3 regions of the Cytobacillus sp. Bva_UNVM-123 genome follow, and region 1 is predicted to be linked to each of the others. Evidence: a T-box and tRNA genes for the amino acid it is inferred to sense, from the RefSeq annotation. Region 1 holds a T-box; the other regions hold tRNA genes.
What was found. A T-box is a leader RNA that pairs with one kind of tRNA and senses whether it is charged. The one in region 1 lies ahead of ileS (isoleucine--tRNA ligase), so its partner is inferred to be a tRNA-Ile.

Region 1 (5,945 bases):
GCTACATGAAGGACAATGTAGGGTAACTTCGTCGACATATGGCTTATGAAGCTCAAGATCCATGAAAGGTTTTGCGGCTAACTCCTTTAATTCATGCATGCTTTTTGGTGCGTATTCTTTTTGACAAGAGGAGCATATCCATACATTTAAAGGAGTTCCCCAAAAGCGGTTTCGACTAATATTCCAATCGACTAACCCTTCAAGAAAGTTGCCGAAGCGTCCATTTTTAATATGGTCTGGAAACCAGTTTACCTGCTGGTTCTTGGCAATAAACTCATCCTTTAGAGCAGTTGTTTTAATGAACCAGCTGTCAGTTGCATAATAGAGCAATGGAGTGTCACATCTCCAGCAATGTGGATAAGAATGTTCATATCGTTCTTTATGGAATAACAGCCCTTTTTCATGAAGCAGCTTAATAATTTCGACATCACAATCTTTCACAAACTTTCCTGCGAGGGGAGTCACAACATCTATATATTTTCCTCTTTCATCAACAACATTTACGAAACTGAGATTATGTTCTTGAACGAGACGATAATCATCTTCCCCGTAAGCTGGTGCGATATGGACAATTCCTGTTCCACTCTCTTCGGTTACGAAGCTAGCGCTGACAATGTAATGCCCTTTTTCTACTTCAATAAATTGGAAGGGAGGCTCATAAGCGAGTCCGATTAATTCCTTCCCTTTCACTGTCTCGACAATCTCACCATCTCCAGAAAAAATATGCTTCGTTCTTGAGGCTGAGACAATATAGATGTCGTCCTTTACTTTCACCTTTACATAATCGAAATCTTTATTTACGGCTAGTGCTACATTGGCAGGCAGCGTCCAAGGAGTTGTCGTCCAGCCTAACACATATTCATTCGCTTTATCTTTCAGCTTAAATTTGACCGTAGCACTTAAATCCTTTACATCTTTATAACCTTGGGCGACCTCATGGGAGCTTAATGACGTTTGGCAGCTCGGACAGTAAGGTGATACACGATGCCCTTTATAGAGCCAGCCTTTGTCATGAATCGTTCCGAGGATATGCCAGACAGATTCAATATAATCATTACTCATTGTCATATAAGGATTATCCATATCAACCCAATAGCCTAAAGCATTTGTAAACTCCCGCCATTGCTGTTCATAGGAAAAGACACTTTCCTTACATTTTTTAATAAAAGCCTCTACCCCGTACTCCTCGATCTCCTGCTTTCCCGAGATGCCTAAAGCCTTCTCCACTCCTAATTCAACAGGCAATCCATGTGTATCCCAGCCTGCTTTCCGAATCACCTGCTTGCCTTGCATCGTATGATAACGAGCAATAATGTCTTTAATTGTTCTGCCAAGAGCATGGCCAACGTGAGGAAGGCCATTTGCTGTTGGCGGCCCTTCATAGAAAACAGAGGACTCAGCATTTTCTCTATTCTCAATCGATTTTTGAAAAATATGCTGCTCCTCCCAAAAATGTAGGACTCTTTTTTCACGCATTGTCGCTGTTTCCTTTTGCTCCATTGATTCTTCCTCCTTTTATATTAGAAAAACTTGGCATTTGCCAAGTCCTTTCGGCAAATACTCTAGCTTTTCTTATGCGGTGTGATAAATGCTAATATTATTTGAACTTCATTTCACTTAAGTACGTTAACAAACTTAAACTTTCCTATTAGCAAACAAAAAACACCCGTCCCTATGAAAGGGACGAGTGTTATACCCGCGTTACCACCCAAATTCTGCTGCAATAATAGCAACAGCACTTTGCCAACGTACAATCATACGCGTTCCTTGTAACGGCGGAATCCCGTCAAGACTTACTTGTAAAAAGGCCATCAGTATGGAGTGCAGTACACACGCTCACTGATTCGTTTCACTCTATCGTTCAGTCTCGCATCTCAGAGATGATTATTCCGTCAGGCCTTCCTCGCTGGCTTCCACCATCCCCAGCTCGCTGTAGAGTATCTCCAAAACGTACTTGTTCTCTTCATTGATTTGTATTTATTTAGGATATTTCAGTTATATTAGCATGAATTGATGGTGGAGGCAAGGATGTAATGAAGTATAAAGGAATTTTTAAAAATAAGATGCCGAAATATGTATGTTTGGACTTTTTTGGCTAATAGGAAAGTTTAAGGTTATTAACGTACTAAAGTAAATTTACATTCAAATAAATTACTGCTATATAATACCGCATAAGAACAGCTAAGACATTCGCCGAAGGACTTGGCGAACGCCAAGTTTTTCTAATAAGTTTTATGTAAAGCTCAATGATCCTAACATTCATTCCGCCATGAGGATGGTATAATAAAATGTATTCGGAGATTTTTAACTATTTAAAATTTAGGAGATTCAAATGTTAAATATTCAAAAAGTAACGTTAAATCCAAATCGAAGAGTTATTATTATATCTGATATTCACGCTAATTTATCATTATTTAAGAGACTATTAGATAAAGTAAATTATTCAAATGATGATTATTTGTTTATCAATGGTGACTTATGTGAAAAAGGAGCGAACAGCTTAGAGGTTGTTCGCTATGTTAAGAAGCTTATGGAACAAGCGCCCGATGTTTTCGTGACGAAAGGAAATTGCGATGTTTTGTATCGCTATGTGTTTGAAGGAAATGAAGATATTTTAAACTATATGAAAAAGAGGAGAAATTCAGTATTAAATGAGCTGCTGGCAGAGCAACAACAATCTGTAGAAGATTTTCGTGATGTAAAACAGCTTGCTCAATTTTATAAAGAACATGCTCAAGAGATAATTGATTGGTTTGAATTTTTGCCTATTGCTTATGAAACAGAGGACTTTATTATCGTTCATGCAGGAATAGAGAATCGTACCGATTGGGAGCAAACTTCTGAAGGGAATGCGTTAGCAATCGATTCATTTTTGAACAAAGGACATCAAGCAAAGAAAAATGTAATTGTAGGACACTGGCCAGCCGTCAATTACCGTGATAATGTCGAAAGCTCGAACAACCCACTCATTAATTTGGAGAAAAAAATAATTGCGATCGATGGTGGAAACCAGATTAAAGCAGATGGCCAGCTGAACGCACTAATTATTGAACAAAATCAAATTTCATTTCAGTTTGTTGACGAGCTATTAGAAGAGCGTACTGTGAAAAGCGGTTATGTAGATCAAACAAATCGCGTCGGCACCGTAACCTATCCAAATTACAAAATGAGCGTGATGCTTAGTGAGCGTTATTTTACACTCTGCAAAAATATCACTCTCGGCATCGAACAATGGATAAAAAATGAATATTTAGTTGAAAAGGATGACGCTGTGTACTGTAAAGATGATCTAAGCACAACATTTTTATCGGTCCAGAAGGATGAAGTTGTAAAAGTGCTGGATGCACAGCAATCTGGCTATGTACTAGTTAAAAAGCAAAATGGTCTTGTAGGATGGGTGCCTGAATATGTTTTATAGGTGGCGTTTATTTTTTAAAAAATTATCTTTTTGAGACCATGGTTAGGTGAAACTGAGTATCTGGTGGTCTCAAAGTAAGTGAATGCGACCACAGCTCAGAGAAAACTGTGTACCTAGTGGTCTCAAAGTAAGTGAATGCGACCACAGCTCAGGGAAAACCGAGTCCCTTGTGGTCTCAAAGCAAGCCAAAGCGACCACAGCTCAGGGAAAGCCGAGTATCTGGTGGTCTCAAAGCAAATGAAAGCGACCACAGCTCAGGGAAAACCGAGTCCCTTGTGGTCTCAAAGTAAGTGAATGCGACCACGGCTAAGTGAAAACCACATATCCGGTGGTTTCAAAGAGTACCACACAGTAAACTGCAACCTAGTGTACTCAAAATTTCTTAATTATTAGGAAGAGTAATTTTGCTCTGCCCCTTTTTCTTGCTAAAAAATGGAAAATTGAATTAAAATTGTTAATAAGTTGGAAGGGAGATGAACCTATTGAAAAAAGTACTAGTGTTAGGTGGAACTAGATTTTTCGGTAAAAAGCTTGTGAATCTTCTATTAGAAAACGGACATGATGTAACGATTGCAACGAGAGGGAGAACAAAAGATCCTTTCGGAGATAAGGTAAGTCGGTTGAGCATTGATCGAGAGGACTATCAATCTTTAAAATCAGCAGTTGGAGACACAAACTGGGATGTTGTTTATGATAATATTTGTTATACATCAAAGGAAGCTAGTGAAGCATGTGAAGTTTTTTCCGGAAAGGTAAAACATTACATATTAACTTCAACTCTATCAGTATACGAATTTGCAGATGGTAGTAGGAAAGAGGAAGATTTCAATCCTAATTCTTATCCGATTAAAATTGGAACGAAAACGGATTTTTCTTATGGAGAGGGCAAACGCCTAACAGAAGCGGTCTTTTATCAAAAGGCGGATTTTCCAGTTAGTGCTGTCCGTTTTCCGATTGTTCTAGGGGTAGATGACTATACGAAGCGACTACATTTTCATATTGAGCAAATAAAAAATGGCAAACCAATTGGTATTCCAAATTTGAATGCATTACTCTCGTTTATTTCTTCAGATGAGGCAGCCTCATTCCTTAATTGGCTCGGTAATCAACAAATAGAAGGGCCAATAAATGCTTGCTCCAAAGGGGAGCTGTCTTTGCGTGAGATCCTCTCTATCATTGAAGAAGCTGTTCAGAAACAGGCAATTGTTGAACAGCAAACAGATGAGGAAAATCAATCTCCTTTTGGCGTTCCTGCTGATTGGTATATGGATACAGCGAAAGCAGAAGCAGCAGGCTTTCAATTTCAAGATTTGAAAAAGTGGTTCACGAAACTTGTTCAGGAAATTTCAAATTAATTGGACATTATATAAGTTGATTTAGGAACCATTTTCCCCTGTTCTTTCGTAAAAATGCGTATCCGTTTTTTGCTAAACACGAAAGAATCATCTCATACAATACCCATTGAGATCGATTCTTTTGTTGTTATTCAGAGGAAATCACTTTTATTAGGTTGTGCGAGACCGTTTCTATCGTATGATAACTGAGAATCGCCTTTAATAATGTCAACGAAGTCGAATCTTTTGTATGAATCTCTCAAATCGACCTTAATCAAGTGACCGAGGTCGAATCTTTTGTATGAGTCCTGTAAATCGACCTTAACAGTTAGAACGAAGCCGATTCTTTTGTATAAGTTCTGCAAATCGACCTGAATCAGTTAGAACGAGGTCGAATCTTTTATATAAGTCCAGTAAATCGACCTTAATCAGTTTGAAAGAGGTCGATTCTATCGTTGACTTCTGCGAACCGACCTCAATCAAGCCGAACAAGATCGTTTTTCATTAGATTCCCGTGAACCGCCTTCATCCACACTCTTTTGAGAGAATTATTTCCATTGAAAATGATCTAATTCTCAAAATCACATTCTTTCAATGGAATGAGCTTTGTTTTATGTTTGATTTTATAACTAAGCCAAACAATTAAGAACAGTGGTAAGCCGATATAGGCTGCGATAATGCTGTGCCAATCAATTGTTCCATCTGTGAAGGCTTGGAAGTTTTGGCCTAAAATAATAATGATACATAGAATTAATGCGAATAATGGCCCGAATGGGAACCATTTTGCACGATAGGGCAGTTTGTTTAGGTCACCGCCTTGAGCGATATAGGCTCTGCGGAAGCGATAATGACTAATGGCAATACCTAGCCATGTTACAAATCCAGCCATCCCTGAAGCATTTAATAACCAAATATATACTTGACCATCGCCAAAGATCGTCGTTAAAAAGGCAAGGGATCCAACTAATGCTGTAACGATTAGTGCGTTGACAGGTACGCCTCTTTTATCAAGCTTTGCTAAGAATTTCGGTGCGTTTCCATCACGTGCTAAGTCCCAAAGCATTCGGGTTGACGCATACATGCCTGAGTTACCTGCAGATAATACAGCAGTTAAAATAATGGCGTTCATGACGGACGCTGCAAAAGCAAATCCTGCACGTTCGAAAACGAGTGTGAAGGGGCTCACGGAAACA
Region 2 (5,945 bases), 550 kb from region 1:
GGGGATAACTTCGGGAAACCGGAGCTAATACCGGATAACTCTTTTCCTCACATGAGGAAAAGCTGAAAGATGGCTTTAGCTATCACTTACAGATGGGCCCGCGGCGCATTAGCTAGTTGGTGAGGTAACGGCTCACCAAGGCAACGATGCGTAGCCGACCTGAGAGGGTGATCGGCCACACTGGGACTGAGACACGGCCCAGACTCCTACGGGAGGCAGCAGTAGGGAATCTTCCGCAATGGACGAAAGTCTGACGGAGCAACGCCGCGTGAGTGATGAAGGTTTTCGGATCGTAAAACTCTGTTGTTAGGGAAGAACAAGTATCGGAGTAACTGCCGGTACCTTGACGGTACCTAACCAGAAAGCCACGGCTAACTACGTGCCAGCAGCCGCGGTAATACGTAGGTGGCAAGCGTTGTCCGGAATTATTGGGCGTAAAGCGCGCGCAGGTGGTTCCTTAAGTCTGATGTGAAAGCCCCCGGCTCAACCGGGGAGGGTCATTGGAAACTGGGGAACTTGAGTGCAGAAGAGGAAAGTGGAATTCCACGTGTAGCGGTGAAATGCGTAGAGATGTGGAGGAACACCAGTGGCGAAGGCGACTTTCTGGTCTGTAACTGACACTGAGGCGCGAAAGCGTGGGGAGCGAACAGGATTAGATACCCTGGTAGTCCACGCCGTAAACGATGAGTGCTAAGTGTTAGGGGGTTTCCGCCCCTTAGTGCTGCAGCAAACGCATTAAGCACTCCGCCTGGGGAGTACGGCCGCAAGGCTGAAACTCAAAGGAATTGACGGGGGCCCGCACAAGCGGTGGAGCATGTGGTTTAATTCGAAGCAACGCGAAGAACCTTACCAGGTCTTGACATCCTCTGTCAACCCTAGAGATAGGGCTTTCCCCTTCGGGGGACAGAGTGACAGGTGGTGCATGGTTGTCGTCAGCTCGTGTCGTGAGATGTTGGGTTAAGTCCCGCAACGAGCGCAACCCTTGATCTTAGTTGCCAGCATTCAGTTGGGCACTCTAAGGTGACTGCCGGTGACAAACCGGAGGAAGGTGGGGATGACGTCAAATCATCATGCCCCTTATGACCTGGGCTACACACGTGCTACAATGGATGGAACAAAGGGCTGCGAGACCGCGAGGTTAAGCCAATCCCATAAAACCATTCTCAGTTCGGATTGCAGGCTGCAACTCGCCTGCATGAAGCCGGAATCGCTAGTAATCGCGGATCAGCATGCCGCGGTGAATACGTTCCCGGGCCTTGTACACACCGCCCGTCACACCACGAGAGTTTGTAACACCCGAAGTCGGTGGGGTAACCTTTTGGAGCCAGCCGCCTAAGGTGGGACAGATGATTGGGGTGAAGTCGTAACAAGGTAGCCGTATCGGAAGGTGCGGCTGGATCACCTCCTTTCTAAGGGAAATGAAGTGGAAACTTCATAAAAAGACGTCATTTGTTCGTTCAGTTTTGAGAGAGTAAACCTCTCTTTGACATTTTAAAATAAAATCTTGAGGGTAATGAGAAGCAAGTAGGTCAAGGAAGCGACCGAATGAGCACCGGAGCGTACGTAATTGGTACGTGAGGAGCGCAGAGATACGCCGCTTATCATTAGCCGGAAGTTTTATATGGGCCTATAGCTCAGCTGGTTAGAGCGCACGCCTGATAAGCGTGAGGTCGATGGTTCGAGTCCATTTAGGCCCACTTTTCTCTATAATGGGGCCTTAGCTCAGCTGGGAGAGCGCCTGCCTTGCACGCAGGAGGTCAGCGGTTCGATCCCGCTAGGCTCCACCATAACGAATTTATTTCGTTATTTTTTTGACTCTTTTTGTTCTTTGAAAACTAGATAATGAAGAAGAAAAACCGAGTAATCGCCATTTTAGTATTTCTCTCTATTATGAATAGAGTAATAACCATCACGAGCGTAATTGCTAGTTAAAACTAGTCTATTTACAAACCGTGAGGGCAATGAGAAGCAAGCAGATCGAGGAATCGAGTGAGGAAACACCGGAACGTACGTAGTTTGTACGTGAGGATGTTGACGAGTGAAGATGACGAAGAGATGCGCAGCTTATCATTGACCGAACAAGGTTAAGTTAGAAAGGGCGCACGGTGAATGCCTAGGCACTAGGAGCCGATGAAGGACGGGACTAACACCGATATGCTTCGGGGAGCTGTAAGTAAGCTTTGATCCGGAGATTTCCGAATGGGGGAACCCGCTGTTCGTAATGGAACAGTATCTTTACCTGAATACATAGGGTAGAGAAGGCAGACCCGGGGAACTGAAACATCTAAGTACCCGGAGGAAGAGAAAGCAAACGCGATTCCCTGAGTAGCGGCGAGCGAAACGGGATTAGCCCAAACCAAGAGGCTTGCCTCTTGGGGTTGTAGGACACTCTACACGGAGTTACAAAGGAATGAGGTAAATGAACAGGTCTGGAAAGGCCGGCCAGAGAAGGTAAAAGCCCTGTAGTTGAAACTTCGTTCCCTCCAGAGTGGATCCTGAGTACGGCGGGACACGTGAAATCCCGTCGGAAGCAGGGAGGACCATCTCCCAAGGCTAAATACTCCCTAGTGACCGATAGTGAACCAGTACCGTGAGGGAAAGGTGAAAAGCACCCCGGAAGGGGAGTGAAATAGTTCCTGAAACCGTGTGCCTACAAGTAGTCAGAGCCCATTAACGGGTGATGGCGTGCCTTTTGTAGAATGAACCGGCGAGTTACGATTACATGCGAGGTTAAGTTGAGAAGACGGAGCCGCAGCGAAAGCGAGTCTGAATAGGGCGAATGTAGTATGTGGTCGTAGACCCGAAACCAGGTGACCTACCCATGTCCAGGTTGAAGTCCAGGTAACACTGGATGGAGGACCGAACCCACGCACGTTGAAAAGTGCGGGGATGAGGTGTGGGTAGCGGAGAAATTCCAATCGAACTTGGAGATAGCTGGTTCTCTCCGAAATAGCTTTAGGGCTAGCCTCATGTAGTAAGAGTCTTGGAGGTAGAGCACTGTTTGGACTAGGGGCCCCCATCGGGTTACCGAATTCAGACAAACTCCGAATGCCAAAGACTTATCCATGGGAGTCAGACTGCGAGTGATAAGATCCGTAGTCAAGAGGGAAACAGCCCAGACCACCAGTTAAGGTCCCAAAGTATACGTTAAGTGGAAAAGGATGTGGAGTTGCTTAGACAACCAGGATGTTGGCTTAGAAGCAGCCACCATTTAAAGAGTGCGTAATAGCTCACTGGTCGAGTGACTCTGCGCCGAAAATGTACCGGGGCTAAACGTATCACCGAAACTGTGGATGGACACCGTATGGTGTCCGTGGTAGGAGAGCGTTCTAAGGGCGTTGAAGCTAGACCGTAAGGACTAGTGGAGCGCTTAGAAGTGAGAATGCCGGTATGAGTAGCGAAAGATGGGTGAGAATCCCATCCACCGAATGCCTAAGGTTTCCTGAGGAAGGCTCGTCCGCTCAGGGTTAGTCGGGACCTAAGCCGAGGCTGAAAAGCGTAGGCGATGGACAACAGGTTGATATTCCTGTACCACCAAATTACCGTTTGAGCAATGGGGGGACGCAGGAGGATAGGGTAAGCGCGCTGCTGGAATAGCGCGTCCAAGCAGTTAGGCTGATAATGAGGCAAATCCCATTATCGTGAAGGCTGAGCTGTGACGGCGAGGGAAATAGAGTACCGAAGTTCCTGAATCCACACTGCCAAGAAAAGCCTCTAGCGAGGTAACAGGTGCCCGTACCGCAAACCGACACAGGTAGGCGAGGAGAGAATCCTAAGGTGAGCGAGAGAACTCTCGTTAAGGAACTCGGCAAAATCACCCCGTAACTTCGGGAGAAGGGGTGCTCATTTGGGTGAATAGCCCGGATGAGCCGCAGTGAATAGGCCCAGGCGACTGTTTAGCAAAAACACAGGTCTCTGCGAAGCCGCAAGGCGAAGTATAGGGGCTGACGCCTGCCCGGTGCTGGAAGGTTAAGAGGAGGGGTTAGCGTAAGCGAAGCTCTGAATTGAAGCCCCAGTAAACGGCGGCCGTAACTATAACGGTCCTAAGGTAGCGAAATTCCTTGTCGGGTAAGTTCCGACCCGCACGAAAGGCGTAACGATCTGGGCACTGTCTCAACGAGAGACTCGGTGAAATTATAGTACCTGTGAAGATGCAGGTTACCCGCGACAGGACGGAAAGACCCCGTGGAGCTTTACTGTAGCCTGATATTGAATTTCGGTACAGCTTGTACAGGATAGGTAGGAGCCTAGGAAGCCGGAGCGCCAGCTTCGGTGGAGGCATCGGTGGGATACTACCCTGGCTGTATTGAAATTCTAACCCGCGCCCCTTATCGGGGCGGGAGACAGTGTCAGGTGGGCAGTTTGACTGGGGCGGTCGCCTCCTAAAGAGTAACGGAGGCGCCCAAAGGTTCCCTCAGAATGGTTGGAAATCATTCGTAGAGTGTAAAGGCACAAGGGAGCTTGACTGCGAGACCTACAAGTCGAGCAGGGACGAAAGTCGGGCTTAGTGATCCGGTGGTTCCGCATGGAAGGGCCATCGCTCAACGGATAAAAGCTACCCCGGGGATAACAGGCTTATCTCCCCCAAGAGTCCACATCGACGGGGAGGTTTGGCACCTCGATGTCGGCTCATCGCATCCTGGGGCTGTAGTCGGTCCCAAGGGTTGGGCTGTTCGCCCATTAAAGCGGTACGCGAGCTGGGTTCAGAACGTCGTGAGACAGTTCGGTCCCTATCCGTCGTGGGCGCAGGAAATTTGAGAGGAGCTGTCCTTAGTACGAGAGGACCGGGATGGACGCACCGCTGGTGTACCAGTTGTCTTGCCAAAGGCATAGCTGGGTAGCTATGTGCGGACGGGATAAGTGCTGAAAGCATCTAAGCATGAAGCCCCCCTCGAGATGAGATTTCCCATAGCGCAAGCTAGTAAGACCCCTGAAAGATGATCAGGTTGATAGGTTTGAGGTGGAAGCGTGGTGACACGTGGAGCTGACAAATACTAATCGGTCGAGGACTTAACCAAAATAATTATGATTACTCAATTTCTTCTTCTTCTTATCTAGTTTTGAGGGAATGAAACCTCAATAAAATAAAAAGTTTAGTGGCGATAGCGAGAAGGTCACACCCGTTCCCATCCCGAACACGGAAGTTAAGCTTCTCAGCGCCGATGGTAGTTGGGGGCTCTCCCCCTGTGAGAGTAGGACGCCGCTAAGCAAAATGGAGAACAGCTAATAAAGCTGTTCTTTTTTCATTTGGAAATGCGCGTAAAAAGCCAGTCGTGTAACTGAAAAAAACTGCTAGGGTTTGAAGAAGCATATTTAATAAATTAAATTCCCCTTCTTTTATTGTTATTTGCTAAAAACTGATTGATTAAGAAAGGTCCTTTTTCTGCTGTGATCGTAAGGAAAGATTGAATAAAAGGGTAATCTTGATTAGGCATTAACTTTATGAGCTCACTCCACCATTCAGTTTCATAGCGAGCAATCATGCTTAAGTTATATAGTAATAAATAATGAATTAATAGCTCTGGATAAAGGGTTAAGTTGTTTTTTTCTAAAGGAAAATAAAGATTTTGATCATAAATACTATATTTTATTGGTAAAAGTTCTTCGGAATTTGAATAAGTAAGATGAAAGCGAATGTCATCATTATTCATCTCTTGAAAATGAATATTCGGATGAGTAATTGATTTCCAATAATCAATAAAACGCTGTTCTGTCATATGATAGGAATCTAAGATTGTTTTTGAAAGAGAAAAAGATGTTTCATGTTGATTTATTTTTATAAATGTTTGTTTTCCTTCCGTTAAAATAAATAGTTCGTTTAGTTCAGGTATTTGAGCTAGCAATTCCATCATTGTTGTTTTTTCTCCTTCTAAATGTTTCATGTGAAACAATTTATCTGCCATGAAAGGGAAAAGTCCACTTTTTTGGAATTTTACTTCATCTTG
Region 3 (5,945 bases), 530 kb from region 1:
TATACGAAAAGAAAAAGATCCATAAATAAAAAATTGAAATTGACTCATTTCCTAAAAATGTAAAAACTGCTAAAGCTACAAATAAAATAGCTAAGGAAATATGTGACGCGTATGCAAAAAGACTGGAAATATTGTGGACGACTCGTTCATCTGCTTCAGGCAAATTATCTTTTTTGCGTTTTTGTTTAATCACTTGAACTACTGTCAAAATGATAGTTGCTACCAAACCACCTGTAAGTACTTCATACGGAAATTCACCTTGATAAATATAAACAAGAAATGAACCGAGAACGGCACCTATAAAAGTACAAGTAATAATAAAGAATGGTGTCCATTTTGCTAAAATTCTCTCCCATTTTTTTCTGTCTTTTACACTCATTTGTCACCCTCCTTTAAAATAAATATTTCCTCAATTGACATATCAAAATATGCTATTATTTTTAATGCTAATTCCAGACTGGGATTATACTTGTTTTTTTCAATTGCATTTATAGTTTGACGTGTAACTTGTAGATCCTCAGCCATTTTAATTTGAGATATCCCCTTTTTTTGGCGGATTTCTCGAATATGGTTAATCACCGGCATTAATAAGACCTCCATGTAATGTAAAGATACCTTTACATGTATAATAACAAAATACCGAGTAACTGTAAAGATATCTTTACAGTTACTCGGTATTTTTTCCACCGGATAATCCAAATATCCAATAAATATTTACCTTTCGCTTACGTGTTTCTCGACAATTTAAGTATAAAAGAATTGGAATACATGTATTTTTTTGCGCAATTGTGTGGATACCCCAACAAATATTATAGAACCAATTTTATATCCCACACATATTTACTTACTTGATGTTCTTACGAACATCTCTAAATAAAAAAGAACAGCTTATTCAGCTGTTCTTCATTTTGCTTAGCGGCGTCCTACTCTCACAGGGGGAGAGCCCCCAACTACCATCGGCGCTGAGAAGCTTAACTTCCGTGTTCGGGATGGGAACGGGTGTGACCTTCTCGCTATCGCCACTAAGCTTTTTATTAAATTGAGGTTTCATTCCCTCAAAACTAGATAATAAGAAGAAGAAATATAGAGTAATCATTGTTTTTGGTTAAGTCCTCGACCGATTAGTATTTGTCAGCTCCACGTGTCACCACGCTTCCACCTCAAACCTATCAACCTGATCATCTTTCAGGGGTCTTACTAGCTTGCGCTATGGGAAATCTCATCTCGAGGGGGGCTTCATGCTTAGATGCTTTCAGCACTTATCCCGTCCGCACATAGCTACCCAGCTATGCCTTTGGCAAGACAACTGGTACACCAGCGGTGCGTCCATCCCGGTCCTCTCGTACTAAGGACAGCTCCTCTCAAATTTCCTGCGCCCACGACGGATAGGGACCGAACTGTCTCACGACGTTCTGAACCCAGCTCGCGTACCGCTTTAATGGGCGAACAGCCCAACCCTTGGGACCGACTACAGCCCCAGGATGCGATGAGCCGACATCGAGGTGCCAAACCTCCCCGTCGATGTGGACTCTTGGGGGAGATAAGCCTGTTATCCCCGGGGTAGCTTTTATCCGTTGAGCGATGGCCCTTCCATGCGGAACCACCGGATCACTAAGCCCGACTTTCGTCCCTGCTCGACTTGTAGGTCTCGCAGTCAAGCTCCCTTGTGCCTTTACACTCTACGAATGATTTCCAACCATTCTGAGGGAACCTTTGGGCGCCTCCGTTACTCTTTAGGAGGCGACCGCCCCAGTCAAACTGCCCACCTGACACTGTCTCCCGCCCCGATAAGGGGCGCGGGTTAGAATTTCAATACAGCCAGGGTAGTATCCCACCGATGCCTCCACCGAAGCTGGCGCTCCGGCTTCCTAGGCTCCTACCTATCCTGTACAAGCTGTACCGAAATTCAATATCAGGCTACAGTAAAGCTCCACGGGGTCTTTCCGTCCTGTCGCGGGTAACCTGCATCTTCACAGGTACTATAATTTCACCGAGTCTCTCGTTGAGACAGTGCCCAGATCGTTACGCCTTTCGTGCGGGTCGGAACTTACCCGACAAGGAATTTCGCTACCTTAGGACCGTTATAGTTACGGCCGCCGTTTACTGGGGCTTCAATTCAGAGCTTCGCTTACGCTAACCCCTCCTCTTAACCTTCCAGCACCGGGCAGGCGTCAGCCCCTATACTTCGCCTTGCGGCTTCGCAGAGACCTGTGTTTTTGCTAAACAGTCGCCTGGGCCTATTCACTGCGGCTCATCCGGGCTATTCACCCAAATGAGCACCCCTTCTCCCGAAGTTACGGGGTGATTTTGCCGAGTTCCTTAACGAGAGTTCTCTCGCTCACCTTAGGATTCTCTCCTCGCCTACCTGTGTCGGTTTGCGGTACGGGCACCTGTTACCTCGCTAGAGGCTTTTCTTGGCAGTGTGGATTCAGGAACTTCGGTACTCTATTTCCCTCGCCGTCACAGCTCAGCCTTCACGATAATGGGATTTGCCTCATTATCAGCCTAACTGCTTGGACGCGCTATTCCAGCAGCGCGCTTACCCTATCCTCCTGCGTCCCCCCATTGCTCAAACGGTAATTTGGTGGTACAGGAATATCAACCTGTTGTCCATCGCCTACGCTTTTCAGCCTCGGCTTAGGTCCCGACTAACCCTGAGCGGACGAGCCTTCCTCAGGAAACCTTAGGCATTCGGTGGATGGGATTCTCACCCATCTTTCGCTACTCATACCGGCATTCTCACTTCTAAGCGCTCCACTAGTCCTTACGGTCTAGCTTCAACGCCCTTAGAACGCTCTCCTACCACGGACACCATACGGTGTCCATCCACAGTTTCGGTGATACGTTTAGCCCCGGTACATTTTCGGCGCAGAGTCACTCGACCAGTGAGCTATTACGCACTCTTTAAATGGTGGCTGCTTCTAAGCCAACATCCTGGTTGTCTAAGCAACTCCACATCCTTTTCCACTTAACGTATACTTTGGGACCTTAACTGGTGGTCTGGGCTGTTTCCCTCTTGACTACGGATCTTATCACTCGCAGTCTGACTCCCATGGATAAGTCTTTGGCATTCGGAGTTTGTCTGAATTCGGTAACCCGATGGGGGCCCCTAGTCCAAACAGTGCTCTACCTCCAAGACTCTTACTACATGAGGCTAGCCCTAAAGCTATTTCGGAGAGAACCAGCTATCTCCAAGTTCGATTGGAATTTCTCCGCTACCCACACCTCATCCCCGCACTTTTCAACGTGCGTGGGTTCGGTCCTCCATCCAGTGTTACCTGGACTTCAACCTGGACATGGGTAGGTCACCTGGTTTCGGGTCTACGACCACATACTACATTCGCCCTATTCAGACTCGCTTTCGCTGCGGCTCCGTCTTCTCAACTTAACCTCGCATGTAATCGTAACTCGCCGGTTCATTCTACAAAAGGCACGCCATCACCCGTTAATGGGCTCTGACTACTTGTAGGCACACGGTTTCAGGAACTATTTCACTCCCCTTCCGGGGTGCTTTTCACCTTTCCCTCACGGTACTGGTTCACTATCGGTCACTAGGGAGTATTTAGCCTTGGGAGATGGTCCTCCCTGCTTCCGACGGGATTTCACGTGTCCCGCCGTACTCAGGATCCACTCTGGAGGGAACGAAGTTTCAACTACAGGGCTTTTACCTTCTCTGGCCGGCCTTTCCAGACCTGTTCATTTACCTCATTCCTTTGTAACTCCGTGTAGAGTGTCCTACAACCCCAAGAGGCAAGCCTCTTGGTTTGGGCTAATCCCGTTTCGCTCGCCGCTACTCAGGGAATCGCGTTTGCTTTCTCTTCCTCCGGGTACTTAGATGTTTCAGTTCCCCGGGTCTGCCTTCTCTACCCTATGTATTCAGGTAAAGATACTGTTCCATTACGAACAGCGGGTTTCCCCATTCGGAAATCTCCGGATCAAAGCTTACTTACAGCTCCCCGAAGCATATCGGTGTTAGTCCCGTCCTTCATCGGCTCCTAGTGCCTAGGCATTCACCGTGCGCCCTTTCTAACTTAACCTTGTTCGGTCAATGATAAGCTGCGCATCTCTTCGTCATCTTCACTCGTCAACATCCTCACGTACAAACTACGTACGTTCCGGTGTTTCCTCACTCGATTCCTCGATCTGCTTGCTTCTCATTACCCTCACGGTTTGTAAATAGACTAGTTTTAACTAGCAATTACGCTCGTGATGGTTTTTACTCTATTAAATAATAGAGAGAAATACTAAAATGGCGATTACTCGGTTTTTCTTCTTCATTATCTAGTTTTCAAGGAACAAAAAGAGTCAAAAAAATAACGAAATAAATTCGTTATGGTGGAGCCTAGCGGGATCGAACCGCTGACCTCCTGCGTGCAAGGCAGGCGCTCTCCCAGCTGAGCTAAGGCCCCATTATAGAGAAAAGTGGGCCTAAATGGACTCGAACCATCGACCTCACGCTTATCAGGCGTGCGCTCTAACCAGCTGAGCTATAGGCCCATATAAAACTTCCGGCTAATGATAAGCGGCATATCTCTGCGTCAGCTCCCTCTCTGCGCTCCTCACGTACCAATTACGTACGCTCCGGTGCTCATTCGGTCGCTTCCTTGACCTACTTGCTTCTCATTACCCTCAAGATTTTATTTTAAAATGTCAAAGAGAGGCTTACTCTCTCAAAACTGAACGAACAAATGACGTCTTTTTATGAAGTTTCCACTTCATATTGTCTAGCTTCGGCTCCTATCGACTAGTAGACTTCCTTCTTCTTCCTACGATAAGTCAACATCGTCTCGCTATCGCTTAACGTGTTTCCTTTATCTCGTCAGAAGCAGTCCAGTCTATACGTCGATGAACAGTCGCCTCAGCCTTTCATTTTCCTTAGAAAGGAGGTGATCCAGCCGCACCTTCCGATACGGCTACCTTGTTACGACTTCACCCCAATCATCTGTCCCACCTTAGGCGGCTGGCTCCAAAAGGTTACCCCACCGACTTCGGGTGTTACAAACTCTCGTGGTGTGACGGGCGGTGTGTACAAGGCCCGGGAACGTATTCACCGCGGCATGCTGATCCGCGATTACTAGCGATTCCGGCTTCATGCAGGCGAGTTGCAGCCTGCAATCCGAACTGAGAATGGTTTTATGGGATTGGCTTAACCTCGCGGTCTCGCAGCCCTTTGTTCCATCCATTGTAGCACGTGTGTAGCCCAGGTCATAAGGGGCATGATGATTTGACGTCATCCCCACCTTCCTCCGGTTTGTCACCGGCAGTCACCTTAGAGTGCCCAACTGAATGCTGGCAACTAAGATCAAGGGTTGCGCTCGTTGCGGGACTTAACCCAACATCTCACGACACGAGCTGACGACAACCATGCACCACCTGTCACTCTGTCCCCCGAAGGGGAAAGCCCTATCTCTAGGGTTGACAGAGGATGTCAAGACCTGGTAAGGTTCTTCGCGTTGCTTCGAATTAAACCACATGCTCCACCGCTTGTGCGGGCCCCCGTCAATTCCTTTGAGTTTCAGCCTTGCGGCCGTACTCCCCAGGCGGAGTGCTTAATGCGTTTGCTGCAGCACTAAGGGGCGGAAACCCCCTAACACTTAGCACTCATCGTTTACGGCGTGGACTACCAGGGTATCTAATCCTGTTCGCTCCCCACGCTTTCGCGCCTCAGTGTCAGTTACAGACCAGAAAGTCGCCTTCGCCACTGGTGTTCCTCCACATCTCTACGCATTTCACCGCTACACGTGGAATTCCACTTTCCTCTTCTGCACTCAAGTTCCCCAGTTTCCAATGACCCTCCCCGGTTGAGCCGGGGGCTTTCACATCAGACTTAAGGAACCACCTGCGCGCGCTTTACGCCCAATAATTCCGGACAACGCTTGCCACCTACGTATTACCGCGGCTGCTGGCACGTAGTTAGCCGTGGCTTTCTGGTTAGGTACCGTCAA

Region 2: it encodes a tRNA-Ile, which carries the amino acid that the T-box ahead of ileS (isoleucine--tRNA ligase) is inferred to sense. The anticodon was not compared.
Region 3: it encodes a tRNA-Ile, which carries the amino acid that the T-box ahead of ileS (isoleucine--tRNA ligase) is inferred to sense. The anticodon was not compared.

The regions. Positions count from the first base shown of each region.
Region 1 is NZ_CM177772.1:560,283-566,227, forward strand. Features, by position in the region: gene ileS (isoleucine--tRNA ligase) at 1-1,500, opposite strand, end outside; T-box leader at 1,677-1,976, opposite strand; gene KDN24_RS02865 (metallophosphoesterase) at 2,333-3,418, shown strand; gene KDN24_RS02870 (NAD-dependent epimerase/dehydratase family protein) at 3,901-4,773, shown strand; gene KDN24_RS02875 (amino acid permease) at 5,321-5,945, opposite strand, start outside.
Region 2 is NZ_CM177772.1:10,719-16,663, forward strand. Features, by position in the region: rRNA gene KDN24_RS00045 (16S ribosomal RNA) at 1-1,409, shown strand, start outside; tRNA gene KDN24_RS00050 (tRNA-Ile) at 1,624-1,697, shown strand; tRNA gene KDN24_RS00055 (tRNA-Ala) at 1,712-1,787, shown strand; rRNA gene KDN24_RS00060 (23S ribosomal RNA) at 2,083-5,018, shown strand; rRNA gene rrf (5S ribosomal RNA) at 5,093-5,209, shown strand; gene KDN24_RS00070 (YaaC family protein) at 5,322-5,945, opposite strand, start outside.
Region 3 is NZ_CM177772.1:32,456-38,400, reverse strand. Features, by position in the region: gene KDN24_RS00185 (hypothetical protein) at 1-379, opposite strand, end outside; gene KDN24_RS00180 (helix-turn-helix transcriptional regulator) at 376-585, opposite strand; rRNA gene rrf (5S ribosomal RNA) at 911-1,027, opposite strand; rRNA gene KDN24_RS00170 (23S ribosomal RNA) at 1,102-4,037, opposite strand; tRNA gene KDN24_RS00165 (tRNA-Ala) at 4,334-4,409, opposite strand; tRNA gene KDN24_RS00160 (tRNA-Ile) at 4,424-4,497, opposite strand; rRNA gene KDN24_RS00155 (16S ribosomal RNA) at 4,880-5,945, opposite strand, start outside.